Regions from separate parts of the Magnetospirillum sp. 15-1 genome, predicted to be linked through region 1. Evidence: riboswitches for the same ligand, from Rfam matches in the RefSeq annotation. Region 1 holds a riboswitch; each other region holds the start of a gene.
The links. A riboswitch is a leader RNA that binds a small molecule or an ion and turns the genes downstream of it on or off. The one in region 1 is predicted to bind cobalamin.
Positions count from the first base shown of each region.

Region 2: linked by a shared signal. The riboswitch ahead of bluB (5,6-dimethylbenzimidazole synthase) and the one ahead of CP958_RS02575 (carbohydrate porin) in region 1 are both predicted to bind cobalamin.
Region 3: linked by a shared signal. The riboswitch ahead of cbpA (modified peptide precursor CbpA) and the one ahead of CP958_RS02575 (carbohydrate porin) in region 1 are both predicted to bind cobalamin.
Region 4: linked by a shared signal. The riboswitch ahead of CP958_RS23685 (energy-coupling factor ABC transporter permease) and the one ahead of CP958_RS02575 (carbohydrate porin) in region 1 are both predicted to bind cobalamin.

Region 1 covers NZ_FXXN01000015.1:58,806-66,120, reverse strand. Annotated here, with positions in the region: gene CP958_RS02590 (hybrid sensor histidine kinase/response regulator) at 1-658, opposite strand, end outside; gene CP958_RS02585 (response regulator transcription factor) at 662-1,405, opposite strand; gene CP958_RS02580 (helix-turn-helix domain-containing protein) at 1,796-3,568, opposite strand; cobalamin riboswitch at 3,648-3,897, shown strand; gene CP958_RS02575 (carbohydrate porin) at 3,966-5,339, shown strand; gene CP958_RS02570 (ETC complex I subunit) at 5,463-5,771, shown strand; tRNA gene CP958_RS02565 (tRNA-Arg) at 5,811-5,887, shown strand; gene CP958_RS02560 (hypothetical protein) at 5,918-6,103, opposite strand; gene CP958_RS02555 (PilZ domain-containing protein) at 6,421-6,765, shown strand; gene CP958_RS02550 (alpha/beta fold hydrolase) at 6,765-7,315, shown strand, end outside.
Region 2 covers NZ_FXXN01000028.1:429,782-437,096, forward strand. Annotated here, with positions in the region: gene CP958_RS23370 (ASKHA domain-containing protein) at 1-654, opposite strand, end outside; gene CP958_RS23375 (hypothetical protein) at 651-1,343, opposite strand; gene CP958_RS23380 (methylenetetrahydrofolate reductase C-terminal domain-containing protein) at 1,340-2,680, opposite strand; gene CP958_RS23385 (uroporphyrinogen decarboxylase family protein) at 2,691-3,956, opposite strand; gene CP958_RS23390 (cobalamin-dependent protein) at 3,971-4,624, opposite strand; gene CP958_RS23395 (MarR family winged helix-turn-helix transcriptional regulator) at 4,983-5,468, shown strand; cobalamin riboswitch at 5,535-5,723, shown strand; gene bluB (5,6-dimethylbenzimidazole synthase) at 5,769-6,521, shown strand; gene CP958_RS27185 (IS5 family transposase) at 6,526-7,086, opposite strand; partial or broken gene CP958_RS27190 (IS5 family transposase) at 6,987-7,304, opposite strand.
Region 3 covers NZ_FXXN01000013.1:48,601-55,915, reverse strand. Annotated here, with positions in the region: gene CP958_RS01685 (GGDEF domain-containing response regulator) at 1-439, opposite strand, end outside; gene CP958_RS01680 (penicillin-binding protein activator LpoB) at 622-1,251, shown strand; gene CP958_RS01675 (hypothetical protein) at 1,262-2,668, shown strand; gene CP958_RS01670 (hypothetical protein) at 2,665-3,132, shown strand; gene CP958_RS01665 (hypothetical protein) at 3,129-4,271, shown strand; gene cbpB (peptide-modifying radical SAM enzyme CbpB) at 4,319-5,698, opposite strand; gene cbpA (modified peptide precursor CbpA) at 5,695-5,811, opposite strand; cobalamin riboswitch at 5,918-6,048, opposite strand; gene argC (N-acetyl-gamma-glutamyl-phosphate reductase) at 6,165-7,208, shown strand; gene CP958_RS01645 (gamma carbonic anhydrase family protein) at 7,217-7,315, shown strand, end outside.
Region 4 covers NZ_FXXN01000028.1:501,286-508,600, reverse strand. Annotated here, with positions in the region: gene CP958_RS23715 (xanthine dehydrogenase family protein molybdopterin-binding subunit) at 1-800, opposite strand, end outside; gene CP958_RS23710 ((2Fe-2S)-binding protein) at 833-1,297, opposite strand; gene CP958_RS23705 (lipid-binding SYLF domain-containing protein) at 1,435-2,118, shown strand; gene CP958_RS23700 (hypothetical protein) at 2,119-2,478, opposite strand; gene CP958_RS23695 (stimulus-sensing domain-containing protein) at 2,554-4,182, opposite strand; gene CP958_RS23690 (response regulator transcription factor) at 4,192-4,890, opposite strand; cobalamin riboswitch at 4,979-5,205, shown strand; gene CP958_RS23685 (energy-coupling factor ABC transporter permease) at 5,295-5,945, shown strand; gene CP958_RS23680 (energy-coupling factor ABC transporter substrate-binding protein) at 5,942-6,214, shown strand; gene cbiQ (cobalt ECF transporter T component CbiQ) at 6,211-6,945, shown strand; gene CP958_RS23670 (ATP-binding cassette domain-containing protein) at 6,942-7,315, shown strand, end outside.

The DNA of each region.
Region 1 (7,315 bases):
CCATGGAGAGGAATTGGCGCAGTTGCCCCTTGGCCTCGGTCTCGCGCATCAGCGCCGTCTCGGTGCGGGTCTTGGAGCGGGCCAGGGCCTCGTTGCTTTCGCGCAGTTCCGCCGTGCGGTCCTCCACCTTGCGCTCCAGCGAGGCGTTGAGATCGGACAGTTCGGCGGCGAGGCGCTGGATGGTGGTGATGTCGCCCCAGGCGCGCAGCGCGCCCACCAGGGCGGTGAACATCTTCTGGGCGGTCAGCTCCGCCTTGCTCTTGTAGTCGTTGATATCGTAGGCCAGCACCACGTCGCGCTCGGGGGCGTCGCCGGGCTGGCCGGTGCGCAGGATGATGCGGACGGTGCGGTTGCCCAGCTCCTCGCGGATGTGGCGGACCAGGCGCAGGCCGGCATCGGGGGTCTCCATCACCACGTCCAGCAGCACCACCGGAATTTCGGGCTGCAGGTCGAGGATGGCGGCGGCCTCGGCGGCCGAGGCCGCCTCGATGCACTTGAACGGCCGCCCCAGATACGACAGGTCGCGCAGAATGACCCGGGTCATCTGCAGAACCTGTTCGTCGTCGTCGACGATCAGGATGGGCCACGGCGGGGCCGAGGAGGCGGGGGCGGAGGGGGTGCCGCGCGGCTTTAACGCAAGTTTGCGCGGTCCCGCCATGGATTACCGCAGGCCGACCGGCGCGGCGAAGGCATAGCCGACGCTGTGGACCGACTCGATGGGCAGCGGATGGCCGAAGGCCTGGTCGCCCTTGGCCCGCAGGCGGCGGACCATGGAATCCACCGAGCGGTCGGCCGGGTCCCAGCCGCGCTTGCCCAGAGCCCGGAAGATCTCGTCGCGCGACACCGGCTCACCCGGTCGGGTCACCAGCAGCGAGACGAAGACCCGCTCGTTGCCGGTCAGCTTGATGGATTTGCCGTCGGGAGCGATCAGCGTCCAGGTCAACTGGTCGTAGATCCACTCGGTGGGAACCGCCGGCGCGGCGGATGGCGGCGGCGGTGCCTCGGGGGCCGGGCGGGATTCGTGCTGCAGGGCGGGCTGGGAGACGCGCATGCGCCGGGCCAGGGTGCGGACCTGGGCTTCCAGTTCGCGCAGTTCCACCGGCTTGACCATGTAGACGTCGGCCCCCACCTCCAGACCGACCACGCGGTCCACGTTCAGGCCGCGCGCCGTCAGCATGATGATGCCGATGTCGGAATGGGAACGAAGCCGGCCGGCGATGGAGAATCCCCCCTCTCCCGGCAGGTTGATGTCGAGAATGATGATTTCGACGGGACGTTCATCCAGGGCGCGGTCAAGCTCCTTGCCGTCGCCGCAGCCGATCACATCGTGCCCGCACGCCGAAAGGTACTCGACCAGATCCGCCCGAAGAGGAGCTTCGTCCTCGACCACCGCGATCCGCGCCATGGGGTCAAGCCTCCAGAATAATTACGACAGGGAAATCATAAACACCGAGTTACGTACAATAACAAGTCGTCGCACTATGTGACGCGTTGTTTCGCGCCGGAGGGCAGTACACCCCCTTGCTTCAATGGAAGCAAGGCAGTCTGCCGCTTTGGCTGTCTGTGATCTCCGTCATGTTTCGTCATGGAGCCGGCGCGATATAGCCGTAAGGCATATAGTCCTTACGGGAATATCCTCCCGAATCGATCATCCGATCCGACTTATCGCCGGGTGATCCGGCCGTCGAGGCGGAGAGGATGGAACGGCGCGGATCGTCTTCCTATATTCCGACGCCACCCAAAAGGCGTGGCGTGACGAGGCGTGTCAATTATTGGCTTTGATTTCCACGGTATCTCACCGCCGCGGGGATTTGCGGCTGCGCTTCGGCCGGGGCGGCGGATTGGGGTCCTCGGCGGGGAAGCCGGGCGGAGTCTCGGCCGGAGCGGCGGCATTTTGCGGCGGGGCGGGCGGCGGCAGAGCGGCGGGCGGGGCCGCCACCGGCTCCGGCGGCAGGGCCTGGATCTGGGTGCTGAGGACCTCGACCGTCTGGAGCAGGGCGTGCAGCTTGCTCTTGAGGTCGTCGAGGGAGGCGGACTCCACCGCCGCCGTCTTGGTCCGGGCCTGGCGCGGCCTGGCCCGTGCCGGAGCCTTGGGAGCCAGGGCCGAGCTTCCGCCGCTGAGGAAGGATTCCAGCCATCCGTCCAGCATCTCCGGCGTCGCGCCGCAGGTGGCGGCCACCTGCTCGCGGCTTTCCCCGGCCAGCACCCGCATCACCGCCTCGGTCTTCTGCCGGTTGCCGAAGCGCTTGCGGAGCGGAACCGCCGGTACCGGCAGGGCGGCGGGGCGGGGTGGGGCGGCGGGGCGGGGTGGCGCGGCGACCGAGACCGCCTGAACCGGCAGTACGGGCGGCGAGGTGGCGGAAATGCGGTCCGGCATCTCCCGCGGAGCCGGCGTGGGGGCGGCGGGGGCGGGGGGCGCCCCCAGCGTCTGCATGATCTGCTCGAGATCGGATTTGGCCGGCGGCGGGGCGAGCGGCGGTGACGCTCCCGGCTCCGGGGACGGGGGAGAGAGGCGGGCGAGAATCTTCTCCACCTCGGCGCGGGCGGCGGCGGCGGCTTCGGTCACCGGCCGGAAGCCCACCCGCCGCTCGATCAGCTCCAGCAGGATGGCGGAATCCCGGGCATAGGTCAGCGGCACCGAGGGATCGGCCCCCGCCGTGTGCTGGACGAAGCGCCTGACCCGCGCCGGAATACGGCGCAGCAGCCCGGCGCGGCGGGTGGACAGCACCTTGAACTCCATCACCTTGATCAGCAGGACGCCGTGGCGCCGGGGGTGCAGATGCTCGAACAGATATTCGATCAGCTCCACCTCGGCGAATTCCAGGATCAGGAAGCTCTTTTCCTGGGCCTGCCAGGTCAGGATGAAGTCGCTGATCTCGGCCAGTTGGGCCGCCATCTGGTCGGCGAAGACCGCCGGAGCGAGCATGGTCCAGGCCTTGCCGCTGGTCATGGGCAGGCGGCCGGGGCGGCCGAAATTGCGGGTCAGGTTGCGGGCCACCGCCAGCAGCACCCGGTTGCCGGAATGGCGGGTGCCGCGCGGAAAGCAATCGTGCAGCAGATCGGCCGCCTCGAAATCCATGGCCGGCGGCGGGTCGCCCAGCAGGCGGTCGAGGGATTGAAGGTTGCCGGGGACCACCACCTCGCCCTTTTCCGGCAACTGGCGCAGGGCCGAGCGCAGGCGGGCCAGCGCCGCTTCCGGATCGAACGGCGGCACCGCATCGGGCTCGGACATGGCGGAGGGCAGCACGACCGGCGGTTCCCCCGCCTCCATGCTGGCGGTCATGGGGGAGCGATGGAACGATTGCGCCACGCGGGACAGGCCGCCGCGCGCATATTGCAGCAGGGCATGGCGTTCGGCCGGCTCGGCCAGATAGCGCCAACTGGCGGCCAGCCGGCCCAATCCCCGCACCAGCGGAGCAAGCAGTCCGCCGCCGGATTGCGGGCGCGTCACGGACTCGCTGACCGTGAGCCAGCCGCCCTCGGCCGGCGGCGGCGGTGCCGTGTCTTCATCCATATCGGAAGCCGGTGGCAAATGCGAATCGGCCTCGGCCATATCCGTCCGTCTCACCCCAGGGGTATCTCCATTGGGCGCGAACTCTAACCCAGGCCTGGGCAGAGGTCCAACTTGCATTAGGACACAGGCGCGGGTACATCTTCGGCCAGATGGTTCCGACGGCCGCCCACGGGCGACCCGAGGTGAAAAGGGAACGCGGTCAAGGGCTTGTCGCCTGGAACCCGCGGCTGCCCCCGCAACTGTAGGCGGAGAGGAGCTGCCCGCCGAGAAGGCCACTGGTTTCGGCCCCGACGTCCACCGGGGGGCCGTATCGAACCGGGAAGGCTGGGGCAGGCTCCTTTGACCCGCGAGCCAGGAGACCTGCCATCATCGTCGCGTGCGCGCGCTTCCCCGGGCGGGGTGTCCCGGAGGTGGGTGGACCTGCGCCGCTTATTTGAGGGTGGATTTTGACATGAAGACTGGATTTTTCGTCACCGGACTGGCCGTGGCCGTCGGGGTGTGCCTGCCTTTCGCCGCTTCGCGGGCCGAGACCGAGGCGCCCAAGGGCTTCTGGGAGCGCGATACCCTGACCGGCGATTGGGGCGGCTTGCGCTCCGATCTGGCCGAGAAGGGCGTCAAGGTGAACGCCGCCTACACCGCCGAGATGCTGGGTAATCCGTCAGGCGGCATCAGGCGCCGCGCCGTGGCCGACGCCTTGCTCCAGGTGGACGTGGATGCCGATCTGGAGCAGGCCGTGGGTTGGAAGGGCGGCACCTTCCACGTCACCGGCCTGCACATCCAGGGCCGCCAGTTGTCGGCCAATTTCATCGGCAACCTGATCCCGGTCCGCGACATCGAGGCGGCGCCCTCGACCCGGCTGTTCTCTCTGTGGCTGCAGCAGAGCGCGCTGGACGACATGGTGTCGCTGCGCTTCGGCCAACTGCCCATGCAGGAGGAATTCTTCAACTCCGTGGTGGCCACCAACCTGATCAACTCCGCCTTCGGCTGGCCCGGCGCCTTCGCCGCCAACATGCAGAGCGGCGGCGGCGGCTATCCCATCTCCAATCTGGGCACTCGGCTCAAGGTCCAGCCGACCGGCGAACTGGCGCTGCTGGCCGGTCTGTTCACCGGCAACGTGGCCCCCGGCACCAATGCCGGCGGCGACGCCCAGAAGCGCAACCGCAGCGGCGTCGACTACACCGTCGATCAGCCGCCGGTGTGGATGGGCGAGGTGCAGTACGGCCTCAATCAGGATAAGGGTGCGGCGGGGCTGCCGGCCATGTTCAAGCTGGGCGGCTGGTACTATAACGGCCGCGCCACCGACCAGCGCTATGATCTGGCCGGGGTATCGCTGGGCGACGGTTCGGCCGGTGCCGCCAAGACTCATCGCGGCAACTGGGCCGTCTACGGCATCGCCGAAGGCATGCTCTACCGCGAGGCGGGAACCGAGGATCTGGGCCTGTCGGCCTTTTTGCGGGTCACCGGCCTGCCCGACGACCGCAACCAGATGCCGTTCTATTTCGATACCGGCCTCAGCTACAAGGGACCGTTCGAAGGTCGCGACGACGACGTCGCCGCCATGGGCTTCGCCTTCGGCCGGATGAGTTCGGCCCTGGCCGCCCGTGACGCCGATGCCAGGCGTTTGGGCACCGCCACCGCTCCCGACCATGATTACGAGGCGGTCGTCGAACTGACCTACCGCTACCAGGTGACCCCCTGGATGACCGTGGTGCCGGACGTCCAGTACGTGGTCCATCCGGGCGGTACCGCCACCCTGCCCGAGAACTCGTCCAAGACCATCCCCGATGCCACGGTGATCGGCCTGAGGACCGTGTTCAAGCTGTAGGTTCTTGCGGATTCCCCAGGCGTCGATTATACCTTGCGGGCGGAACCGTACGATGGGTGCCAACCCCTTGATTTAAAACGGTCCCGCCCGTACCAGGACTTATGACGAGCAGGAGAGACTTTGATGCAGGTCCGCATCTATCGCCCGGCCAAGACCGCCATGCAATCCGGCCGGAACGGCAACGCCAAGTCCTGGGTCCTGGAATACGAGCCCGCCGCTCCGAAGCAGCCCGACAACCTGATGGGCTGGCTGGGCTCGACCGACACCACCTCGCAGGTCCGCGTCAAGTTCGCCACCATGGAAGAGGCCGTGGCCTTCGCCAAGAAGAAGGGCATGGACTACACGGTGGCCACCGAGAACGCCCGTCTGCAGAAGCCCAAGAATTACGCCGACAATTTCCGTTTCGACAAGCTGGAATTCGGCCGCTTCTAAAGCGGCCCCAATTCCGCCGGGCCCATCTGGCGACGACGGGCGCCCTTAGCTCAGTTGGATAGAGCAGCCGCCTTCTAAGCGGCAGGTCGCTGGTTCGAGCCCAGCAGGGCGCGCCATCGCCTGTTGCCGACGGCGCGCGGGCCGCGTCAGTGGGGCATCCGCAGCCAGCCGTAGCGGGCCGTCATGATGAAGGTGTCCTGCCACTGATTGGCGACCAGCGATACCTTGTCGCCGGGGCGTGAGTGCGGCACCGCCCGCTCCAGATCCTCCAAGGCCGCCTTCAGCAGCGTATGCGACGACGTCACGGTGACGGAGTTGAGCTGTTCGGTCATGGCGTTTCCCCACTCTCAGGTCTTTATGTTGCTTCGCCGGCATTGCCGGAGAATTCGAAGTGGCTGAATTATAGCAATTCCAATAACGCTCCTTGGGCGTGCATTGGAAGGAGAGTCCCCAGTGTTGGTATGAGATTCGTAAACTCCGTAAAATTGAAATCTACCAAGGGCTTAATACCATACTTTTGATATTGGTATTTCTCCGGGGGTATTCTCCGTGCCATTATCGGAGGAGCAGGGGCGGCCAACAGGATGGATGCGCCGGGCGGCGTGCCCTGATAGACTGGTTCGTCGTCCACCCGCGAGGGGAAGCATTCGTGAAGTCCGCCAGCAACGACCGCCGCATCGATGATCGCCACGAGGGCGAGGGCCTGTTCATGCTGTTCGACGGCATCCTGGTCGAGGTCGTCGACATCTCCATCGGCGGGCTGAAATTCCGGCGACCGCCCGGCCTGCTCAATCACGGCTACCGCTTCACCTTCGAACTGCGCTCGGCCTACGAGGACCCCAATCCCCTGGCCAAGGGCGTGGCCATGGTACGCGCCCTCGGACCCGACTGGGTGGCGGTGGAGTTCGTCCGCCCCACCTTCTCGCTGATGAAGGTGGTGGGGCGCCATATCGGCCGCCTGCTGGTCGGCCGGTCCCACCTGTTCAGGCACTGATGAAGCTCAACGCCATCGAAGCCGGAGCCGATGCCCCGGACGGGATACCGTTGCTGATCCTGCACGGATTGCTGGGCTCGGCCCGCAACTGGGGGGCGGTGGTCAAGAGCCTGGGCGAGACCCGCCGGGTTCTGGCGCTGGACCTGCCCAACCACGGCGCCAGCCCGTGGACCGAGATCATGGACTATCCCTTCATGGCCCGCGAGGTGGCCGCCGTGATCGAGCATCTGGGCGGCCGGGCGGCGGTGATGGGCCATTCCATGGGCGGCAAGGCGGCCATGACCCTGGCGCTGACCTGTCCCGAGATGGTGGAGCGGCTGGTGGTGGTGGATATCGCGCCGGTATCCTACAGCCATACCTTCGCTCCCTACATCAAGGCCATGCGCGGAGTAGCGCTGGCCGAAGTCACCTCGCGCGGCGAGGTGGACGCCGCCCTGGCAGCCGCCATTCCCGACCGGGGCGTGCGGGCCTTCCTGATGCAGAACCTGGAAGGCGGAGCGGGCGGCTATCGCTGGCGGCCCAATCTGGCGGTGCTGGGCGCCCACATGGA
Region 2 (7,315 bases), on a different contig from region 1:
ACCCAGCAGCAGGTGGCTCATCACCGAGTTGCCGACCACGGCCACCTGGCCGATATCCTCCGGCCGGCCGCCGGAGAGCGCGCCGGCCAGCTCGGTGATCGCCCCGGCGGCCAGGCGCTGCAGCTCGGCCGGGGCGCCGGGAACCCGCAAGGCCCGGCCGCCGCGACTGATGACGTCGGCACCGAAGATACCTTGCGGGTTCTCGGCCGCGCCGGTCGCCACCACGCGGCCGGTGGCCAGATCGATCAGGGCGGCGGCCAGATTGGTGGTGCCCAGGTCGACGGCCAGCCCCAGGCCGGATTCGGCCACCGGCTCGGCCATGGGAATGTGACCGGCGCCGTCCTCCTGGCCACGGGCGATGGCGGCGGCGGCGCTGCGGGGCGGCACGTGCACGCGGGCATCGCCGACCACCCTGGACTGGCAGGCCCGGCGCCACCCGCCCGACAGTTCGCCGTCCGAGAACACCTCGAGATCCGAGGCCGTCGGCTCGTCCACCCGTCCCTCGATCCGGACGCCGCAGGCCCGGCAGCGCCCCCGGCCGCCGCAGGCGGCGCCGATGCGCACCCCGGCGCGGCGGGCCGCTTCCAGCAGCGTCTCGCCGGCCAGGGCGGCCGTCGCGATGCCCGAAGGCTCGAAGGCCAGCCGGATGTTCATCGGCACACCTTACGGGTCTCGGCCGGCTTGCGGCAGCGGTCGTGGAAGCGGCATTCGCGGCAATTGGCGATGCGCGCCCAGCGCCGCACTCCGGGGCCGATGGCGACCACCATGGACAGGGATTTGAGCGGCATCAGCAGGCCGCCGCCGCACACCTCGACACCGGCGCCCCCCGGGTCGCCCAGGCGGGCCAGGATGGGCTGGGCGGCCAGCGGCAGGCCGGGATCGCCGGGAAATAGCGGGCCGCCGGCCCGGCTGCCGGCCCGGTGGGCGGCGAGACGGATGGCGGCCAGCAGCCGCTGGCCCAACTGCCACACGGCACGCGAGCCGATCTGGTCGAACAGCGCCGCTTCGACCATTTCACCCCGCTCGGCGGAACGGGCGGCTCGCTCGGCGATGCCGTCACCCAGCGAGGCGAACACCACCGCCAACCGGTCCGCCCCGGCGAAGCGGTGTACGGAAGTGCCCTCCAGGCTGTCGGCGTCTCCCAGGCGCAGGGTGTCGCGGCCGACCATGGTGGCGGGAACCAGCCGAATGGTGGCCCGGGGCCGGATGGCACGGTCCAGGTCGTCGGCCAGGGCCGACAGGCGGCGGCGCACCGCCGGCCGCCCGCTGGTGGGAACGGCGATTGTGGCGCGGCGGGCGAGGCCGGATTCGAGGCGGCCGGGATCGAGGGGAATCTCCATCACGCCACCTCCCGTCGGCCGGAGCGATCCCGGGTCAGCCCGGCGGCCTCGACCACCTCGGCCACCTTTTCCAGATGGTGGTGGAACATCAGGTGCACCCCCGCCACACCCTCGATGCGGCGCAGGGCGGAGATCAGCTCCACCGCCAGGGCCGAAGCCTCGGCCAGCGGGTCGGCGGCCTGCTCCAGGCGGGTGACGACGGTATCCGGAATACGCACGCCCGGCACCTTGTGAGCCAGCCAGCGGGCGGTGCGGGCCGACGGCACCAGGCCGACGCCGGCGATGATGTGGCAGCGGCGGTGCAGTCCGGCGGCGCGGATGCGCTCCATGTAGAGGGCGAAGGCCTCCAGGTCGAAGACGTACTGGGTCTGGACGAATTGCGCCCCGGCCGCCACCTTGGCGGCGAGGCGCTGGACGCGGGCCGTCTCGGGCGGCGCGAAGGGATTGTCCACCGCCCCGATGAAGTAACCGGGCGGCACGGCCAGCGCCCGCCCCGACAGGAAGCGCCCGCCATCGCGCAGCGTCTTGGCGGTGGCGACCAGGGCGACGGCGTCCAGGTCGAAGACCGGCTTGGCCTCGGGATGGTCGCCCGCCAGCACGCCGTCGCCGGTCAGGCAGACCACGTTTTCGATCCCCAGGGCGGCGGCGCCCAGCAGGTCGTTCTGCAGCGCGATGCGGTTGCGGTCGCGGCAGGTCATCTGCATCACCGCCACGTGGCCGGCGCGGCTCAGCAGGGCGGCGGCGGCCATGCTGGACAGGGCGCAATGGGCCGCCGAGCCGTCGGTGACGTTGATGGCGTCCACCCATTGGCCCAGCCGTTCCGCCTGGGCCAGCAGGGCCGAGCCGTCGGCGGCGGTGCCCGGTCCGATCTCGGCGGTGACCACGAACTCGCCGGCAGCCAATTTGGCGGCCAGCCGCCCGGCGGGCAGGGGGCGGTCCGGCGGCAGTTCCGGGGCGGCGGGCTTGGCGTCCAGGGCCTCGGCCAGCCAGGCGGAGCGCCCGGCCCGGCGGTGGTCGAGCAGCGGCTGGCGCTCGGGCAGCCGTTCGCCCAGGCGGCTCCAGATGTCCTTCCAGGCGCAGGGCATGGCGGCATCCAACTCGCAGGTGCCGTCCGAGCGCACGCCGCCGCAGGGGCCGTTGCGCAAGCCCTTGGGACAGCGCATGGGACAGCCCAGCCCGGTGGCGTCCAGGGCGCACTGACCGCACATCCGGCAACCGAACAGGCGTTTCTTCAAGACCCGCTCGGCCCAGCCCAGGGGCCGTTCCAGGCGCCCGCGCCCCAGGACCGCCGCCGTCCGGCGGACCAGGGTCAGCATCAGGCGGCGCGGGGTGGAAGACATGGCCGCCTCCTCAGCCGCCGTACCGGCGGGCGGCGCCGAACATGGCGCGCACATTCTCGACCGGCGTTTCGTCGGGAATACCGAAGGCGCAATCCAGGATCAGCTTGCCGCCCTTGTTGAAGACGTTGTCGACCAGGTGCTTGACGGCGGCATCCACCTCGGCGGGAGTGCCGGTGGTCATCATGGACGGCGACAGGTTGCCGCGCAGCGCCACCACGTCGCCCAGCACCTCGAACGCCTTGACCATGTCGGTGCGCTCGAACCAGTAGATGCACTTGCCGGCCGGGATGTCGGCGATGTGCTCCAGCCGTTTGGTGCAGTCGGATTCCCACATGGGAATGGGAATGATGCCGGCGTCGATCAGATCGATCAGCATCTGCCGGAAGGGCGGCCACCAATAGGTGGTGAATTGCTGCTCCGACATGAACGTGTCGGGAGCCCAGTGGGTGGGGATGAAGACGAAGGGATTGCCGCTGGCCCGCACCGCCTCGATGGTGCTGCGGGTGATGGAGATGCGAACCTTGTCCAGCATTTCCAGCAACTTGTCCTTGCGCCGGAACAGATCGGTCATGATCTGCTTGGCGCCCCGAAAATAGTCGGCGATGTAGTCGTAGGGGGAGATGGACGAATACATGTAGGACGCCGGGTAGCCCAGGGCGGCCATGCGCTCTTCGAAGGCGATGTGCAGGTTGAACAGGCGTTCCGATTCCTCGGCGGCCTTCATCACCCGTTCCAGCGCCTGGCGGACCTTGGGCCGGGCGAAGGCGCGCATGCCCAGCACCAGCCGGGTATAGTAGAGGCTGGAAAAGGACGGCAGTTCCTCGAAGCCCTCGAACACGCCGGCCACTCGGGGCAGATAACGGCGGAAATAATAGCCGGTGGGGTCCTCCAGGTATTCGGCGTACTCGTCGCCCTTCATGTACTCGGCGTCCAGATACTGGAAGGGCTGGTTGTCGCCGACGCCGTGCCCCGGCCATTGCAACTGCTTGAAATCCAGCGCCTCCAGCGCCCGGCCCGAGGCGGTGGCCAGGAACATCGGGCTGTGGCAGTCGGGCTCGAATTCCTGAATGGCCCGAGCCGCGATCTCCGCCGTCTTGTCGTAGTCGTACATCAGCTGGCGGCAGGTGATGTTGCCGTACTTGGCCAGCCAGAAGGTGGGCTGCATGCCGATGGGCAGGCGGTCGGGCTGCTTCAGGTTGACGCAATCCATCACCCGCTGCCAGCGGGCGTCGTAGGCGACCTTGGCCTCGGGAGTCTGGGCGGGGGAAGCGATCATGTCGGAGTCTCCCGTCAGGCGGCCTTGGCCGTGCCGATCCACCCCTGGCACAGGGAGACGGCGGCCATGGCGTTCAATCCGAAGGCGTCGGCGCCGGTATAGCTGCGGACGGTCTCGTCCACCTGGCCGCCGCCGATCATGATCTTGAGTCCGTCGCGCAGGCCCGCCTGCTCGATGGCGGCAACGGTATCCTTCATGGCGTCGAAGGCGAGGGTGAGGAAGCCGGAAAGCCCGATCACCGCCGGCTTCAAGTCACGGACCGTGTCGACGAAGGTCTGGATCGGCACGTCGATGCCGAGGTCCACCACCTTGAAGCCGTTCACCTCCAGCATGAAGGTCACGATATTCTTGCCGATGTCGTGCAGATCGCCAGCCACGGTGCCGATCAGCACCACCGGTCCCGCGGCTTCGCCGTCACTGTCGTCCATCAGCAGGGGCTTCACCATGGCGCCGATCTGCTCGAGCATTTCGCCCGCCATCATCAGTTCGGGCAGGAAGTACTCGTTCTTCTCGAACCGGGCGCCGACGATATCCATGGCGGCGCGGCAAAGATCAAGAATGCGCTGGGGGTCGAAGCCCTGATCCAGGGCTTCGCGCGACAGGCGAAGGGCCGCGTCTTCGTCCATGTCGGCAATGGCGTTCACCAGGGCCGCCTCATTCAAGGCCATCTCGGACCTCCCTCTGTTTTTGTCGGGCGGGCCAATGGCCGCACCTCTTATGTGGGTACTGGACCATAAAGGACAGTATGCTGTCAATTCGATTCGATGAATTGTCATTCAGTCGGCAATATCGTGAGTGCCGCCGAATGGCGTATATATCCTATGATATCAGGCCTATCGCCAGTATTCCCCCCGGATGCCGCCGGATCATGTTGCCGTGACAATAACTTTCCGCACCGCAACACGATGTAATTGGGAATTAAAATAGTGCGTATACATACATAAATTCGGCGCATGGGGGATTGAGGTTGCCGGTGAATTGGGGTCAGATGCCCGGCACGGGCGAAATTGAAGGACGTGACGAACCATGCCGGAGGCGCTGCTGGATACGGGCGAGAACGACGCCCTGCCGATCTACGGCAATCCCGGACATCTGGCCCGGCGGCTCCATCAGATCGCCGTGTCGATCTTCCTGAACGAGACCCAGGACTTTGGCATCACGCCGGTCCAGTTCGCCTCGCTGACCGTGATCAAGGCATTTCCCGGCGTCGACCAGCGGTCGCTGGCGCGCATGATCGCCTTCGACCGCTCGACCATCGGCGATGTGGTGATCCGGCTGGAAAAGAAGGGCCTGCTGGAGCGGCGCGAGGGCAAGGATCGCCGCATCAAGTCCCTGTTCATCACCGAGGCCGGCGATACCATGCTGGCGGAGCTGGGCGAGCCGGTGCGGCGTTTCCAGCGCACCTTGCTGGAGCCGCTCTCCGAGGGCGAGCAGCTGATCTTCCGCTATTTGCTGCACAAGCTCGTCAACCAGAACAACGAGCTGAGCCGGGTTCCGCTGGAACTCCTGTGACCGACGTGCCCGCCGCCTCGGAGTCAGGGGGGTGTTTTGGGATGCTTCCCGGCGAGACATGATCTATGAATGGGCCATCCACTCGGTGCCGGGGCGCTTATGGCGCACCGGAGAATCGGGAACGCGGTGAAAGTCCGCGACGTGCCCAACGCTGTATGGGGGACCGGCAGGCTGATGCCACTGGCTTTGTGCTGGGAAGGCGCCTCGCTGGGATGAACCCGAGTCAGAAGACCGGCCAAGTGGAGATGGTCCTTCCGGCCTGGACACCGGTTGGGCGCACGCCATCACAGGGGAAAGCTGATGGATGCCCAAAGCTCTCTTTTGCCTGCCGCTCCCATGCCCGCCGCCGAGCGGGACGCCGTCTACCGGGCCATGCTGACGCGCCGCGACACGCGGGGCGAATTCCTGCCCGACCCCATCCCGGACGAGGTCTTGAGCCGGGTGCTGATCGCCGCCCACCATGCGCCCTCCGTCGGCTTCATGCAGCCGTGGAGCTTCGTCGTGGTGCGCGACCGGGAGGTCCGGGGCCGCGTCCATGACGCCTTCCTCAAGGCGCATGCCGAGGCGGCGGAGATGTTCCCCGAGGACAAGCGGGACGTCTACCGCTCGCTGAAGCTGGAGGGGATTCTCGAGTCGCCCGTCAACATTTGCGTCACCTGCGATCGCGACCGCGCCGGTCCGGTGGTGATCGGCCGGACCCATATCCGCACCATGGACCTCTACAGCAGCGTCTGCGCGGTGCAGAACCTGTGGCTGGCGGCGCGCGCCGAGGGACTCGGCCTCGGCTGGGTCAGTATCTTCGACAACACCGAGGTGCAGGAAATCCTGAACATCCCCAAGGGGATCATTCCGGTGGCCTATCTGTGTCTCGGCCGGGTGCGGGGCTACCACCCCAAGCCGGAACTGGAAAGCGCCGGCTGGCGGCCCCGTCTGCCCCTGGAGACGCTGCTGCACTTCGACGGCTGGGGCCGGCAGGAGGAGGGTGGCGTCCTGACGGAATGTGTGCGCCAGGACCAGGATGCGGTCGGCAAGGGAACATTCGTTCCCGTCTAGGTGTTTAGGTCCTGTTGACAAAGGCCGGTAGCCATAGTTTGGCAGCGGCGAGATGCAGGAATCCAAGAAAGGATTTGGCGGTCTTGTCGTAGCGGGTGGCGATGCGTCGGAACTGCTTGAGGCGATTAAACATGCGCTCGATGCGATTGCGATCCTTGTATCGCAGGAAGTTGCATGCAATGGGCTGGGAGCGATTGGACCGGGGCGGGATGACCGGCAGGATGCCGTGAAAGAGCAGGTTCTCGCGCACGGCGTCGCCGTCATAGCCCTTGTCGGCCAGCAGCATGCGCGGGGTGGCGGTCGGCAACGCCATCAGGTCTTCGACCGCCTGATAATCCGAGACTTCGCCGCCGGTCAGCTTGAAGCCAAGAGGGCGTCCCTGACCGTCTGCGCGGGCGTGGATTTTGCTCGTAAAGCCGCCGCGGCTTCGACCAAAGCCTTCCTTATGAGTCCCCCTTTTGCGCCAGCGGCTTGGCTGTGCCCTCGGACAATGGTGCTGTCGATCATATGCTGCCAATCGTCGGTCAGGCCGAGATCGACCAACGTTTCCAGTAGGGCATCCCACACGCCTTGCTCGGCCCAGCGGCGGAACCGGACATTGACCGAATTCCATTTGCCGTAACGCTCGTGCATGTCGCGCCACGGGCAGCCGACCCGCAGCACGTGAAGCATGCCGTTGATGAAACGGCGGTTGTCATGGGAAGGACGGCAACCGCGCCCCCGTTCAGCGGGCAGCAACTCCCCGATGATCCCCCATTCCTCGTCCGTCAGATCGCCACGCATACCACTGGTCT
Region 3 (7,315 bases), on a different contig from region 1:
GCCGCATGCGGCGTTCCAGCTGACGATTGGCCTCCAGCGCCGCGTCGCGGGCCTCGCGCACCAGGATCTCGGCGCGCTTCCTGTGAATGGCATAGCGGAACGACCGCGACAGGGAGGCGGCGTCGAGCTTGGCCTTGAGCAGGTAATCCTGGGCGCCCTGTTCCAGCGCCATCAGCGCCTGCTGGTCGTCATCGTGGTTGGTGAGCACCACCACCGCCAGCTCCGGCGCGGCGCCGCAGAAGCGGCGCACCGTCTCGTCCCCCACCGAATCCGGCAGGGTCAGGTCGAGGAAGATCACGTGGTAGCGCTTGCGCTGGATGAATTCCAGCGCCGAGGCCAGGGAGACGGCGTGGTCGACCTTGACGTTGGGAAGCTTTTCGAGTTCGGCGAGAGTCAACAGGGCCTGGGTCGGCGAATCCTCGACCAGCAGTGCGAACATGGTTTCCGACAAGGTAAGGCCATCCCCTCGAGCATCGGACTCTCTCGGGTCCGTTCCGACAATACTAGCTGCCCGCGCCGGTTTACGAAAGCGTGATGCGTGGTATCCATGAATGCCATATCATCGCCCCAATTCCGCGTGATTCTATTCAACGGTTCCCTGAGCCTTTAAGGACTTCCGCCATGCGCCGCCTGCCCGCCCTTGCTTCCGTCCTGTTCGCCGGACTGGCCCTTTCCGCCTGCCAGAGCGTGGACAACACCGCCGGAAGCCCCAGCGTCTACATCGATCCCGGCAGCGTCGGGCCGGTCAAGGGCGTCGGCATCGAGTCCCAGGACGTCATCGGCATGACCGATCAGATGATGCGCGACATGCTGTCCCAGCCCCGGCTGGCCAATGCCCAGGTGCCGCCCAGCGTCATCATCGATTCCGAGTACTTCTACAACGAGAGCTCGTCGCGCCTGAACAAGAACTCCATCACCGACCGGCTGCGGGTCGGCCTCAACCGCGCCGCCGCCGGCCGCATGCAGTTCGTCGGACGCAACTACGCCGACATGGTGACCAAGGAACGCGAACTGAAGCGCCAGGGCGTGGTGGACAAAGCCACCCTGCCCAATGCCCGCGCCCCCAAGGGCGGCGATTATCGCCTGGGCGGCCGCATCACCTCGCTGGATTCCCGCGACCCCAAGAGCGGCATGATGCAGCGCTACAACCAGATCGTCTTCGAGATGGTCGACCTGGAGACCTCGGAAATCGTCTGGAGCGGCATCTACGAGTTCGCCAAGGCCGCCCAGGACGACATCATCTATCGCTAGGATCACCCCCATGGCCGCCCGGCCTTTCTGGTTGAGCAGCTTGATCATCGCCGGACTGGTGTCGGGCTGCGTGACCACGCGCGAGCAGGAGACCAGCCCGGCGCCGTCGGTGGTCCACGCCTATCTGGACGACAAGCCGACCGAGCTGCGCCGCCATTTCTTCATCGCCCAGGCCCAGGGTGACCGCAACCGGGTGCTCAACGACATGCGCCTGGGGCTGGCCAGCTTTGCCCTGGGCCACGACCGCCTGGCCGAACAGTTGCTCGACGACGCGCTGTCGGGCATCGAGGCCGTCTACGCCGACAACGAGGAGGCCCGCCGGGCGCGCGGCCTGTGGGTCAAGGAAGCCATCAAGGACTTCAAGGGCGAGCCCTACGAACGGGTCATGGCCTATTACTATCGCGGCCTGCTGTACATGAAGGCCGGCGATTACGAGAATGCGCGGGCCAGCTTCAAGGGCGGCCTGCTGCAGGATGCCTTCGCCGAGGAGGAGCAGTACCGCGCCGATTTCGCCCTGATGCCGTTCCTGCAGGGCTGGGCCGCCCATTGCTCGGGCAACACGTCCCTGGCCGCCGAGGACTTCAAGGAGTTCCGCGCCATCAACAAGGATGCCCCCCTGCCCCGCGACAAGGACAATGTACTGGTGCTGGTGGAGACCGGCACCGCCCCGGTCAAGATTTCCGACGGGCCGCGCCTCAGGATCAAGCGCAGCGGCAGCACCGAGACGGCCCGCATCAGTTGGCCCGATCCCGACCACCCCAAGGACCCTGCCGACGCCAATGCCGTCCTGCTGGAGGACATCTTCCGTCAGGCCTCGACCCGGGGCGGCCGGCCGTTCGATTCCATCCTGGAAGGCAAGGCCGACTTCAAGGACACCGCCGATACGGTGGGCAACGTCGCCCTGGTCGGCGCGGTGCTGGCCGCCAAGGTGGCGACCGAGAGCGGCCCCCGGCGGCGCGAGACCAAGGAGCAGCGCGAAGCCCGCGAGCGGACCCAGGCCGGCGCCGCCATGGTGGGGGCCGGCCTCGCGGTGATCGGCGGGCTGTCCAAGCTGTTCGCCCACTCCATCGAGTCCCAGGCGGACACCCGCTATTGGGACAATCTTTCCGACCGGGTCCAGGGCCTGACCCTGGCCCTGCCCGACAAGGTCACCACGCTGTCCGTGGCGTTCCAGTCGCCGGGCGGCTCGTCGCTGGAAACGGTGGACGTCCCCATCCGGCGTGCCGGCAAGTGCGGTCTGGTCTGGGCACGGCACGGCTCGGCCGTTCCGCGCAATCCCCGCGCCCCCAACAGCGTTCCCCCCGACGTGATGGCCTCGCCCATCGTCATTCCCGCCGTGGAAGCCAGACCCGCGCCACAGGAAGCGAAAGCCCCTGCGGCGGACACGAATACCAAGTCCAAGGAGTCATCGCCATGAAGCGCCTGCTCGTTCCCGCCTTCGGCCTGCTGCTGCTCGGCGGCTGCGCCTCCCTGGACCCGGCCCCCCATTGCGACATGTCCCGCGTCGCCAGCCAGCGCGATCTGGTGGCCGGACCCGCCATGGTCGAGGACGAGAAATCGCCCTTGAAGGAAATGCCCATGAACTCGGTGAACATCACCGACCCCAACATCATCCGGAAGCTCTACGTGCGCTCCATCGCCGCACGGCGCACCGAGACGGGGACGGTGGAGGTGGTGGCCCAGGTGGTCAACTGCACCGACTTCCCGCAATCCGCCGAGGCCCGGACCCAGTTCTACGCCGCCGACGGAGCGGCGTCCGAGCCGGTCAGCGCCTGGCGCCGGATGCAATTCGCGCCGCGCACCTCCAACACCTACCGCGAGCTGTCGCTGGGCGACAAGACCGTGGACGGCTACATGATCGAGATGAGGGAAGGCAAATGATCACGCGCCTGCTGGCCGTTTCGGCCCTCGCCCTGCTGGTCCCGGTCATGGCCGAGGCCCAGACCGTCGGCGCCAAGGTGCCGCCCTACCAGCCGCCGGCCAAGGTGGCGCCCCCCGTCCGCGACGGCGGCGAGGCGCTCGACGCGGCCGCGGTCAGGCCCAACCCGTTCAAGCCCCAGGAAGACGTCATCGCGCGCTTCAAGGACGCCTATACTCAGGGCGGCCGGCCGCGCCTGGCCTTCTGGTGGAACCGGCAACTGTCGGATACCCTGGCCCAGTGGTATTCCGAGACCCGCACCGTCACCGCCGACAAGAGCCGCAACTCCACCGAGGGCGACCTCACCCTCAAGCAGTCGGGCGGTCGCCAGAGCGTCACCGAGACCCAACGCCGCGCCGGCGATCCGGCCGAGCGCCCGGCGCGCGGCGAGACCTGGGAATGGGAATTCCAGGACGGCTTCCTTGCCCCCTTCCTGCAGGCCGACGCCAGCGTGGTCGACCGCACCATGATCACCCGCATCATGGGAGCCGGCGCCGAGGAGATCGATCCCAAGACGGTGGAGGTCATGGCCATGCAGACCATGGCCGATGTGATGGTCGAGGTGCTGGTGGCCGATTCCACCCAGTCGAGCACCGGCTACGAGTTGCGCGCCCGCATCCTCGACGTCAAGTCGGGACGCATCCTGGCGGTGGTCAACAGCCGCTCGCTGAAAGAATGGCAGAAGACCGACAAGACGACGGCGTCGGCACGCGGCTTCGACCTGCCCGACGAGGATGACGACAGCTTCGGCCCCGAACGCGCCGACCAGCGCTACAAGGCCACCTCCAGCGGCTTCGAGCGCAAGCGCAAGCCGCCCAAGCTGGCGGTCATCGCCCACAACCTCGCCACCAACGTGATGAGCGCCATGCTGCCGCGCCTGGAGGGCGGAGCCATGCCGGCCACCAGGACCGACCCGACGATGCCGACGCCCCTCGCTCCGGCCCAGCCCGCCGGTCCGGCCGCCAAGCCGGTGCCCAACCAGAGCGCCGTACCGCTGCCCGACGTGGAGGCCAAGCCCCTGCCCGCCCCGGAAAAGGCGACCAAGGTGGAGGCAGGACCGGCGGGGGAAGAACCGCCCATGCCCAAGCCGACACGGGAGTAAAATAAACAGTCCCCCTCTCCTGGCGGACGGGAGAGGGGGACTTGCGTCTAGCAGCCGAAGGCGAAGGCGGTTTCGGTGCCGTCGTCCCAGCCGTCCCACATATAGTCCTCGGCGATGCCGTCGGCGATCAGGCGGAAGGCGTACTGGGCCTGATCCAGATAGAAGCCGCAATAGGCGCCGATCTGCTCCATGCCGCCATTGGCCTCGTGCGCCTCGGCCGGACAGGGCGAGCCGCAGAAATGCCGTACCGGACAGGTGGAGCAGGCCTTGATGTCCTCGACCTTGCGGCCCGTCACCAGCTTGAAGGCCGGGCTTTCCAGCACGTCCTCCACCTTGTCGGTGAACAGATTGCCGCCGGCGAAGGCCGGCAGGCCGATGAACTCCGAGCACGGGAACAGCGAGCCGTCGGGCGCCAGGGCGAAGAACGAGCGACCGCCGCCGCAGGGCGAGATGTCGCACATCAGCCGCCGGGCGGTGGGTGCCAGGATGGAGATCAGGATGTTGACGAAATTGGCCACCACCAGCTTGCGGCCGGTTTCCCGGTAAAGCTGATGGGTGCGGTCGAGCGCCGCCAGATAGGCCTTGGAAACCGCCTCGTCCTCGGCCCACGCCCCCTGTCCGCCCGGCTGGGTGCAGCGGACGACGTTGAGCATGCAGGCCGGAACCTCCTCGGCATGGAGGAATTCCACCATGTCGGTCAACTGCCCCAGATTCTCGCGATTCATGGTGCAGATGACATTGAAGCCGGCATAGCCCTTGAGGCGGCGGATGGCATCCACCGTGGAGTTGAACACGCCGTCGCCGGTCCAGCGCTTGCGGGAACGGTCGGCCACCTCGGCGACGGGAGCGTCGAGCGACAGGCCGATGCCGCAGCCCCGCGAGGTCAGGAACTCCACCGCCCGGTCGTCCAGCAGGGTGGCGTTGGTCTGCACCCCGAAGCGAAAGCGGTCGGAATAGGTGTCGATGGCCTCGAACATGGCGTCACGGTTGAGCAGTGGCTCGGCGCCGTGGAAGATGATCTGCGGCTTGCGGCCCTCGGGCACGGTGCGGGCGAAATATTCGTCCAGCCGGGCCATGGCTTCCAGCAGCTTATCGCGGCTCATATGCTCGCCGGTGCGCCGCATGGTCTGCGGGATGTAGCAGTACGAGCAATCCAGGTTGCAGCGTTCCGTCGGGTTGAAATAGACCGCCGAGGGCTTCAGGTGGAAGCGCAGCATGTCCATTTCGCGGGCGAAATCCTCGCGCTTGGCCCGCCAGTCGCGTTCCAGCGCGCCGTCGTCGAGGACGGTTTCCATCTCGTCCTTGCGCACCAGAGCCCAGAAGGCGTTGTCCGCGTCGATCAGGGCGGTGTAGTCGGCATGGCCGATCTCGAACCGCTGGAGGCCGTCGGGAAGACGGCCCCCAAGGATGGGGGCCGCCAGAGTCACCGCTTCACCTGCTTGTCCATCAGGACGTAATGGGACAGGCCGGTGCCCTCGGCATCGCAGGTCTTGCGGCTGGCGATGACGGTGGGACGGGGCTTGCTTTCAGTCTTGGTCATGGCGATTCCTTCGTATGCCAAAGGGGCTAACGGCCAAGACGCGGATGCGCCTTCGCCGAAACCCTTTACCATCGGATTTCGCCCCTCGTTCAACCATGTCCTACAGGTCTTCTGGCTCTCGGATCAGCCACGGAAACCACGCCTTCCCGGCGTTTCGCCAGTGGCTGGGCCCGAAGGCCCCGTGGTCCGTGTCCCCGATTACAGCGGCGGGACCGCCACGGAATTTCACCGTGTTCCGGGATGCAGGACGAACATGGCTCTACAATGCCGCAATGGAGACGTCAAGTTCGCGCGGTTGTCGCCCGGAAAATGGCCTGCTATCGTCCGCTCCCCATGTTCAAGGAAGTAGGGTCATCATGAAGGACGTTTCCGTCGCCATCCTGGGAGCCAGCGGCTATACCGGCGCCGAGCTTGTGCGCCTGCTGGCGCTGCATCCGGCCTTCAAGATCAAGGTGATGACCGGGGACCGCAAGGCCGGCCAGTCCATGGAATCGGTCTTTCCCCATCTGGGCGGCCTGAAGCTTCCCGATCTGGTCGCCATCGATCAGGTGGACTTCAAGGCCGTGGACGCGGTGTTCTGCTGCCTGCCTCACGGCACCACCCAGGAGGTGATCGCCGCCCTGCCCGCCTCGGTCAGGATCGTCGATCTGTCGGCCGACTTCCGGCTGTTCGACGTGGACACCTATGCTCAGTGGTACGGCCACGAGCACCGGGCTCCCGAATTGCAGAAGCAGGCGGTCTACGGCCTGACCGAACTGGCTCGCGACAAGGTGGCCAAGGCGCGGCTGGTGGCCAATCCCGGCTGCTATCCCACGTCGGTCCAGTTGCCGCTGATCCCGCTGCTCGAGGCCGGGCTGATCGAGGCCGCCGACATCGTCATCGACGCCAAGTCGGGCGTGTCGGGCGCCGGGCGCGCCGCCAAGGAGGCCAATCTCTACACCGAGGTGACCGAGGGCATGCACGCCTATGGCGTCGCCAGCCACCGGCACGCGCCGGAGATCGAGCAGGGACTGGCGCAAGCGGCGGGCACCCCGGTGCTGGTCAGCTTCACCCCCCACCTGATCCCCATGAGCCGGGGCATGCTGTCGACCATCTATGTCAAGACCAGGGGCGGCGCCAAGGCCGCCGACCTGCGCACCCGGCTGGCCAAGGCCTATGAGGGCGAGCCCTTCGTGCGGCTGGCGCCCGAGGGCGTGGTGCCCCACACGCGGCATGTGCGCGGCTCCAACCACTGCGTGATCAACGTGTTCGACGACCGGGTCCCCGGACGGATCATCATCACCTCGGTGATCGACAATCTGGTCAAGGGCGCGTCCGGTCAGGCGCTGCAGAACATGAACCTGATGTTCGGCCTGCCCGAGACCTTGGCGCTCGAACAGCAACCCATGTTCCCGTGAGGACAGCGATGAGCGGTAATATCCTTCCCTTTCAGGGCGTCAGCCCGACCATCGCCCCCGACGTGTTCGTCGCCCCCAATGCCGTGGTGATCGGCGACACGGTGATC
Region 4 (7,315 bases), on a different contig from region 1:
CCCTGGCTCGCCGCCCAGAACGTGTTGGCCGCCACGGCGATGCCCGACGAGACGGGGATAACCGCGACCACGCCAGGGACCGCCAGGGCGGCCTTGCGGTCATGGGACTCGATGCGGGCGCCCCAGACCGGCGGGCGGGCCACCAGGGCGGTGACCATGCCGGGCAGGCGGACATCGCCGCCGAACTGGGCGGTGCCGTCGCTTTTCACCCGTGAATCGGTGCGCTTGACCCCATTCCTGCCGATCAGGCGGAACTCGGCCGGCGATTTCAGCTTCGGCGCGGCGGGCGGGGTCAGCTTGGCGGCGGCCGCCACCAGATCGCCATAGGCCAGGCGGCGGCCGCTGGGCTGGTGGATGACCCCGCCGTTGATGGCGGTCAGGCTGCCGACATCGGCTTGCAGGATGCGCGCCGCCGCAGCCACCAGCATCTCGCGGGCCGCCGCGCCGGCCAGGCGCAACTGCTCCCAGGAATTGGCGGTGGCGGTGGAGCCGCCGGTACCCTGGCTGGGGCCCCAGAACAGGTTATTGTAGCGCCCGGCGTCGGCGGGGGCGAATTCCACCGCCACCTGGGCGGGGTCCACTTCCAGTTCCTCGGCCACCAGTACCGGCAGGCCGGTGGCGACGCCCTGGCCCATCTCCAGATGCTTGACCGTCACCGTCACCCGGCCGTCGGGGCCGATGGCGACGAAGGCGTTGGCCTGCCATGCCGCCGCTTCGCCCTCGGCTTCGGCATGGGCGTCGCCCACCGCCAGGACCAGCCCGGTTCCGGCGGTGGCGATCAGGAAGGTGCGGCGGTTCATGCCGTCCATCCCGGAGGGAGACGCATGGCGCTTCATGATCCCCCCCGCAGCCGCCGGGCGGCGAGATGGATGGCGGCGCGGATGCGCTGATAGGTGCCGCAGCGGCACAGGTTGCCGCTCATGGCGGTGTCGATGTCGCCGTCGCTGGGCTTGGGATTGCGGCGCAGCAGGGCGTTGGCGCTGACCAACTGTCCCGACTGGCAATAGCCGCATTGGGGCACGTCCAACTCGATCCAGGCGGCGCGCAATTGGGCGGAGACGCTGTCGTTGAGGCCGGAGAGCGTCACGATGCGCCGGCCGTTGATCTCGGAGACCGGCATCTGGCAGGCCCTGGCCGGCTCGCCGTCCACCAGGACGGAGCAGGCGCCGCACAGGCCCTGGCCGCAGCCATAACGCACCGCGTTCATGCCCAACTGATCGCGCAGCACCCACAACAGCGGGGTGTCGGGCGGGGCGTCCACCTTGTGGCGCTCGCCGTTGACGATGAGTGAGAACATCCGTCTATCGCCCTTTCTTCCGCGTTTGGAAGGCTTCCAGGCTTACCCCCATTGGGGCGGGTGGGCAAGGGTTAACACAATCCTAACCACGGCCGTGGTTGGAGTGGGGACGGGGACGATTGTTGAGGGAGTCCGCTATGCAAAGACTGATCGCCCTGGCCCTTGTGGCGCTTCTCGTGGTGGCCGGAGGGTTCGGCAAGGAAGCCGGCGCCCAGCAGGTCACCGACCAGACCATGATGGTGGGCAAGGCCGTCTCCGTGGTCGAGCGCCTGCGCGGCGACCCCAATTTCAGTTCGCAGATGGGCAACCTGCTCGGCCGGGCGCGGGCCGTGCTGGTGGTTCCCGATCTGGTCAAGGGCGGCTTCATCCTGGGTGCCCAGTACGGCACCGGCGTATTGCTGGCCCGCGACGGGTCGGGGCGCTGGAGCGGTCCGGCCTTCTACTCCATCGCGGCGGGCAGCGTCGGGCTGCAGATCGGCCTGCAGGACGCCGAGGCGGTCTACATCATCATGAACGAGGGCGGCCTCAAGGCGGTGGTGGAGAACCAGTTCAAGGCCGGCGCCGAGGCCGGCGTGGCGGTGGTGGTGGTGGGCGCGGGCGCCTCGGCCAATACCACCACCAACGTGGGCGCCGATATCTATGCCTTCTCGCGCGCCGTCGGCCTTTATGGCGGCGCCACCCTGGACGGGGCAGGCATCCTGCCCCGCCATTCGTGGAATTCCGCCTATTACGGCGGCAATCCGACGCCGGAGGATATTCTGTTCAGCCGAACGGTGGATTCCCGGCAGGCGGACCGGTTGAGGGACATCCTGTCGCGCTGATCAGCGCTCCTGGCGTTCGCGACGATCCTCGCGGCGGTCGCGGCGGTCGTCCTTGAGATCCTTGCGGTCCTCGCGGCGCTCGCGCTTGTCCTCATGCATTTCCTTGCGGTCCTTGCGCAGTTCGGCGCGGTCCTTGGCGACGGCGTCCTTGTCGCCGTCCTTCCTGTCCTTGCGCAGTTCGTTGCGATCGTGGACCGCTTCCTTGCGGTCCTGGCCGATCTCGCGGTTGTCGCGGCGCATCTCGCGGTGATCCTGCCGCATTTCCCGATTGTCCCTGGGCATATCGCCTTGCTGGGCGGCGGCGGGCAGGGCGGACAGCAGGGGCAGGGCGGCAAGGACGGCGATCAGAGTCTTGTTCATGAGCGTGTGCTCCCCAAAAACGTGATGACGTATCAGGCCACCGGAATGCGGCGGAATAAAGGTGGTGCGCTCGCTTCAGTCCGACGCGGGCAGGCTCACCTCGAATCGGGCTCCGCCCCCCGTCGGGCCGTCGGCCTCGCGGTTCTCGGCGCGGATGGTGCCGCCATGGGCCTCGACGATCTGGCGCGAGATGGACAGGCCCAGGCCGGAATGGGTGCCGAACTTCTCGCCCTCGGGCCGCTCCGAGTAGAAACGCTCGAAGATGGCGTCCAGTTTGTTGGGCGGTATGCCCGGCCCCTGATCCTCGACGGTCAGCACGATGCGTCCGCCGTCCCGCCGGGCGGCAAGACGGATCAGGCCGCCCTCCGGGCTGAACGACACGGCGTTGGCGATCAGGTTGCGCAGTACCTGGACCAGACGCGATTCGATGCCTTGGACCGCCAGGGCGTCGCCCCCGGGCCGCTCCACCTCGAAGCGCAGGCCCCGGTCCTCGCAGGTGCCGCGATAGATCTCGGCCATGGTGTCGAGCATGGCGTCCAGGGTCACCGGCCCGGTCTCGGCCCGGCTCATCTCGGCGTCGATGCGCGACGCGTCCGAGATGTCGCTGATCAGCCGGTCCAGGCGCCCGACGTCGTCCAGCACGATGGCCATCAGGCGGGCGCGTTTTTCCGGGTCCTCGATGCGCGCCGCCGTCTCGACGGCCGAGCGGAGCGAGGTCAGCGGGTTCTTGATCTCGTGGGCCACGTCGGCGGCGAAGGCCTCGATGGCGTCCATGCGCCGCCACAGGGCCTCGGTCATCTCCTTCAGGGCCACGGACAGCTCGCCGATCTCGTCCTTGCGCCGCGACAGGTCGGGAATGGCGTGGACGCGGCCCTGACCGTGGCGGACCCGCTCGGCGGCCAGGGCCAGCCGGCGGATGGGCCGGGCGATGGTGCCGGCCATGTAGAGCGACACGCCGATGGTCAGCGCCAGCGACACGGCGAAGGCCTGCAGGATGGCGATGCGCACCTGGAACAGCGAGCGGGCGATGTTGGTGCCGTCGGCGGTGATCAAGAGGGCGCCCACCACCTGCTTGTAGCGCTGGACCGGCACCGCCACCGACAGCATCAGGGCGCCGCTCTTGCGCGACCGCACCGCCCAGGCGGGCCGTCCGGCCATGGCGCTCATCACCTCCTCGAAATCGTCGGCCCGCGCGTTGGGATGCTCGCGGTAGAGCGGCAGGGTCTCGTCCCTGGGCATCCATCGCGCCCAGCGGTCCCACTGCCGCGCCAGCCGGTCGGCCCAGTGGGGCGGGGTGGGCGGCGGCAGTTCCTCGATGTAGATGGAGCCCTTGGCGCCGCCTACCACGCGGGAATCGGCGGCCAGTTCGCCCACCGCCCCGAACAGCCGGGCGCGGAACTTGGCCGGCTCGGACAGGCGGCGCACCATCTGCTGCGCCATGTCGGGATTGATCTCGAAGAAGCCCATCTCTTCCTCGAACACCGCGCCCTCGCCGATGGCGCCGGCCACCATCTCGGCCTGGGTGCCCAGCCCGTCCAGTTCGGCGCGGATCAGCCCCTGCTTGTAGCGGTCGAGATACATGACGCCCGCCACCAGCACGATGGGCGCCAGCAGGTTGACCGCCAGGATGCGCCGGGTGAGCGGCGAGGCGAGCAGCCGCCAGCGGGGCAGGCGCCGCCGGGAAGGCCCAGGCTCACTCGTCATGACAGCGACTCACTCGTCACGATAACGATAGCCGACGCCGTACAGGGTCTCGATCTGGGCGAACTCGTCGTCCACCTCGCGGAACTTCTTGCGCAGCCGTTTGATGTGGCTGTCGATGGTGCGGTCGTCCACGTAGATGGACTCGCCATAGGCGGCATCGATCAACTGGTCGCGGTTCTTGACGTGGCCGGGGCGCATGGCCAGGGATTTCAGCAGCAGGAACTCGGTGACGGTGAGGTCGACCGCCTTTCCCTTCCAGGTGCAGATGTGCCGGCCGGGGTCGAGCACCAGCAGCCCGCGCACCAGGGTCTCGCCGCCCCCCTCGTCCGGTCCGGCGGCGTTGGCCTCCAGCCGGCGGATCAGGGTGCGGATACGCTCGATCAGCAGCTTCTGCGAAAAGGGCTTCTTGATGTAGTCGTCGGCGCCCATGCGCAGGCCGAGCAACTCGTCGATCTCGTCATCCTTGGAGGTGAGGAAGATCACCGGGATGGCCGATTGCTTGCGCAGGCGCTGCAGCAGCTCCATGCCGTCCATGCGCGGCATCTTGATGTCGAGCACGGCCAGGTCGGCCGGCTGGCTGGTCAGGCCGCGTAGCGCCTCGGCGCCGTCGGTATAGGTGCGCACCTTGAAGCCCTCGGCCTCCAGCGCCATCGAGACCGAGGTCAGGATGTTACGGTCGTCGTCGACCAGGGCGATGGTATGGGACACGGGAAACCTCCTCAAACAGGCCAGGGCCATAATCTAGCAGGCCCAAATCCACCAGTCCCGGAATGGTTTGCATCCCGATCATGGCGAAATTATAGTGCCCGGCGATGGTTCCCCGTGGCCGGCGACGGCACGGGGTGAAAATGGGAACGCGGTGCGCCCCTCGAAAAGAGGGTCAAATCCGTGACTGCCCCCGCAACTGTAGGCGGAGAGGTTCCGGCCGTTAGAGACGCCACTGGCCCGAAAATGGGCTGGGAAGGCTATGCCGGACCCAACGACCCGCGAGTCAGGAGACCTGCCATCATCGAGAGTCGCTTGCGAGCCCGTTCGGCCGGGGTGTGCCGTCGGGTCAGTTTTCCGTTTCGCGGCGACGAGTGAAGTCTCTCGACGAACGGAGTCTGTTCATCATGCATATCATGGAAGGTTTTCTTCCCGCCGGGCACGCATTGGCCTGGACCTGCGTTTCCACCCCCTTCGTGGTGCTGGGTGCGCGCTCGCTGAAGCGCATCGTGGCCGAACGGCCCGAGGCGCGGCTCGACATCGCGGCGTCGGCCGGTTTCACCTTCGTGCTGTCGGCGCTCAAGCTGCCCAGCGTCACCGGCTCGTGCTCGCACCCCACCGGCACGGCGCTGGGCGCCATGCAGTTCGGTCCCGGCATCATGGCGGTGATCGGCGCCATCGTGCTGCTGTTCCAGGCCTTGCTGCTCGCCCATGGCGGGCTGTCGACCATGGGGGCCAACGTCTTCTCCATGGCCATCGCCGGGCCGTGGGTGGCCTATGGCGTCTGGCGCCTCGCCGGGCGGCTCGGCGTTCCGGTCGCGGTGGCGGTGTTCCTCTCGGCGTTTCTGGGCGATCTCGCCACCTATGTGGTCACCTCGTTCCAACTGGCCCTGGCCTTTCCCGATGCCGAGACCGGCTTTGCCGGCGCCTTCGCCAAGTTCGGCGGCATCTTCGCCATCACGCAAGCGCCCCTGGCGGTGGCCGAGGGACTGGTCACCGTGGTGGTGATGAACGCCCTCGCCGGCCGCCGCATGCGGATCGAAGGAGCCAAGGCATGAGCGCGCGCACCAATTCCCTGCTGCTGGGCACCGCCCTGCTGATCGTCGCCGCTCCGCTGATCCTCAACCCGGCCGGCCAGTTCGGCGGCACCGACGACGCGGCCAGCGAGGTGGTGACCTCGTCCCATCCCGCCTACGAGAAGTGGACCGGGCCGTTCTGGCAGCCTTCCAAGGAGATCGAGGGGCTGCTGTTCGCGGTCCAGGCCGCCTTCGGAGCCGGTCTGCTGGGCTACGTCATCGGACGGCGGCACGGTCGTTCCAGCAAATGAGTCTCGCCATTGACCGCCTGTCCCAGGCGGGGCCGTGGCGAAAGCGGGCGCCGTCGGAAAAGGCGGCGCTCGCCCTCGGCCTGCTGGTCCTGGCCCTGATCCTGCCGCCCTGGCCGGGCGGGGCGCTGGTGCTGGGCGCCGTCTGGGGCCTGGCCCTGGGCGGGGCGCGGCTGCCCGCCGGCGACTGGCTGCGTCTCAACGCCCTGCCGCTGGGCTTCGTGCTGACCGGTGCCGCCACCTTGGCCGTGGAGGTGGATTCACACGGCCTGCATCTGGCCGCCGACCAGGGCCGCCGCGCCGCCCTGGTGGTACTGCGCGCCGCTTCCGCCGCCTCGGCCCTGCTGCTGCTGGCCGCCACCACCCCGGCTCCCGATCTGGTGCGCGGCCTGCGCCGTATCGGCCTGCCGGCCGAGATCGCCGAGATCATGCTGCTCACCTGGCATTTCCTGTTCCTGCTGCTGGACCAGGCGACGGCCATCCGCACCGCCCAGGAGGCGCGTCTCGGCTGGTTCGGGCCGCGGCGGCAGGTGCGCTCCCTCGGCCTGCTGATCGCCCAGTTGCTGCCGCGCGCCATGGAACGGGCAAGGCGTCTGGAGACGGGACTGGCGGCACGGGGCTTCGACGGCTCGCTGCCCATGATTTCCACCGCGCGCCCGGCCTCGGGACCGGCCCTGGCGCTGATTCTGGGCGGTCACGCCCTGCTGGCGGGGGTGAGCCTGTGGCTGGGATGATTCTCGAGGCCAGGGGCCTCTGCTATGCCTATCCCGGCGGCGTCGCCGCCCTGGCCGGTCTCGATCTCGCGGTGGAGCGGGGGCGGCGGCTGGCGGTGCTGGGACCCAACGGGGCGGGCAAGACCACCTTGCTGCTCCACCTGAACGGCACGCTGAAGCCGGCCGCCGGCACCGTGCTGCTGGGAGGCGAGGCCATAGGGTATTCGCGGGCGGCGCTGACCGGCTGGCGCCGCCGGGTCGGGCTGGTGCTGCAGGAGCCCGACGACCAGTTGTTCGCCGCCACGGTGGCCGAGGACGTGTCGTTCGGGCCGCTCAATCTCGGCCTGTCCGAGGCGGAGGCCCGCCGGCGGGTGAACGCGGCGCTGGAGGC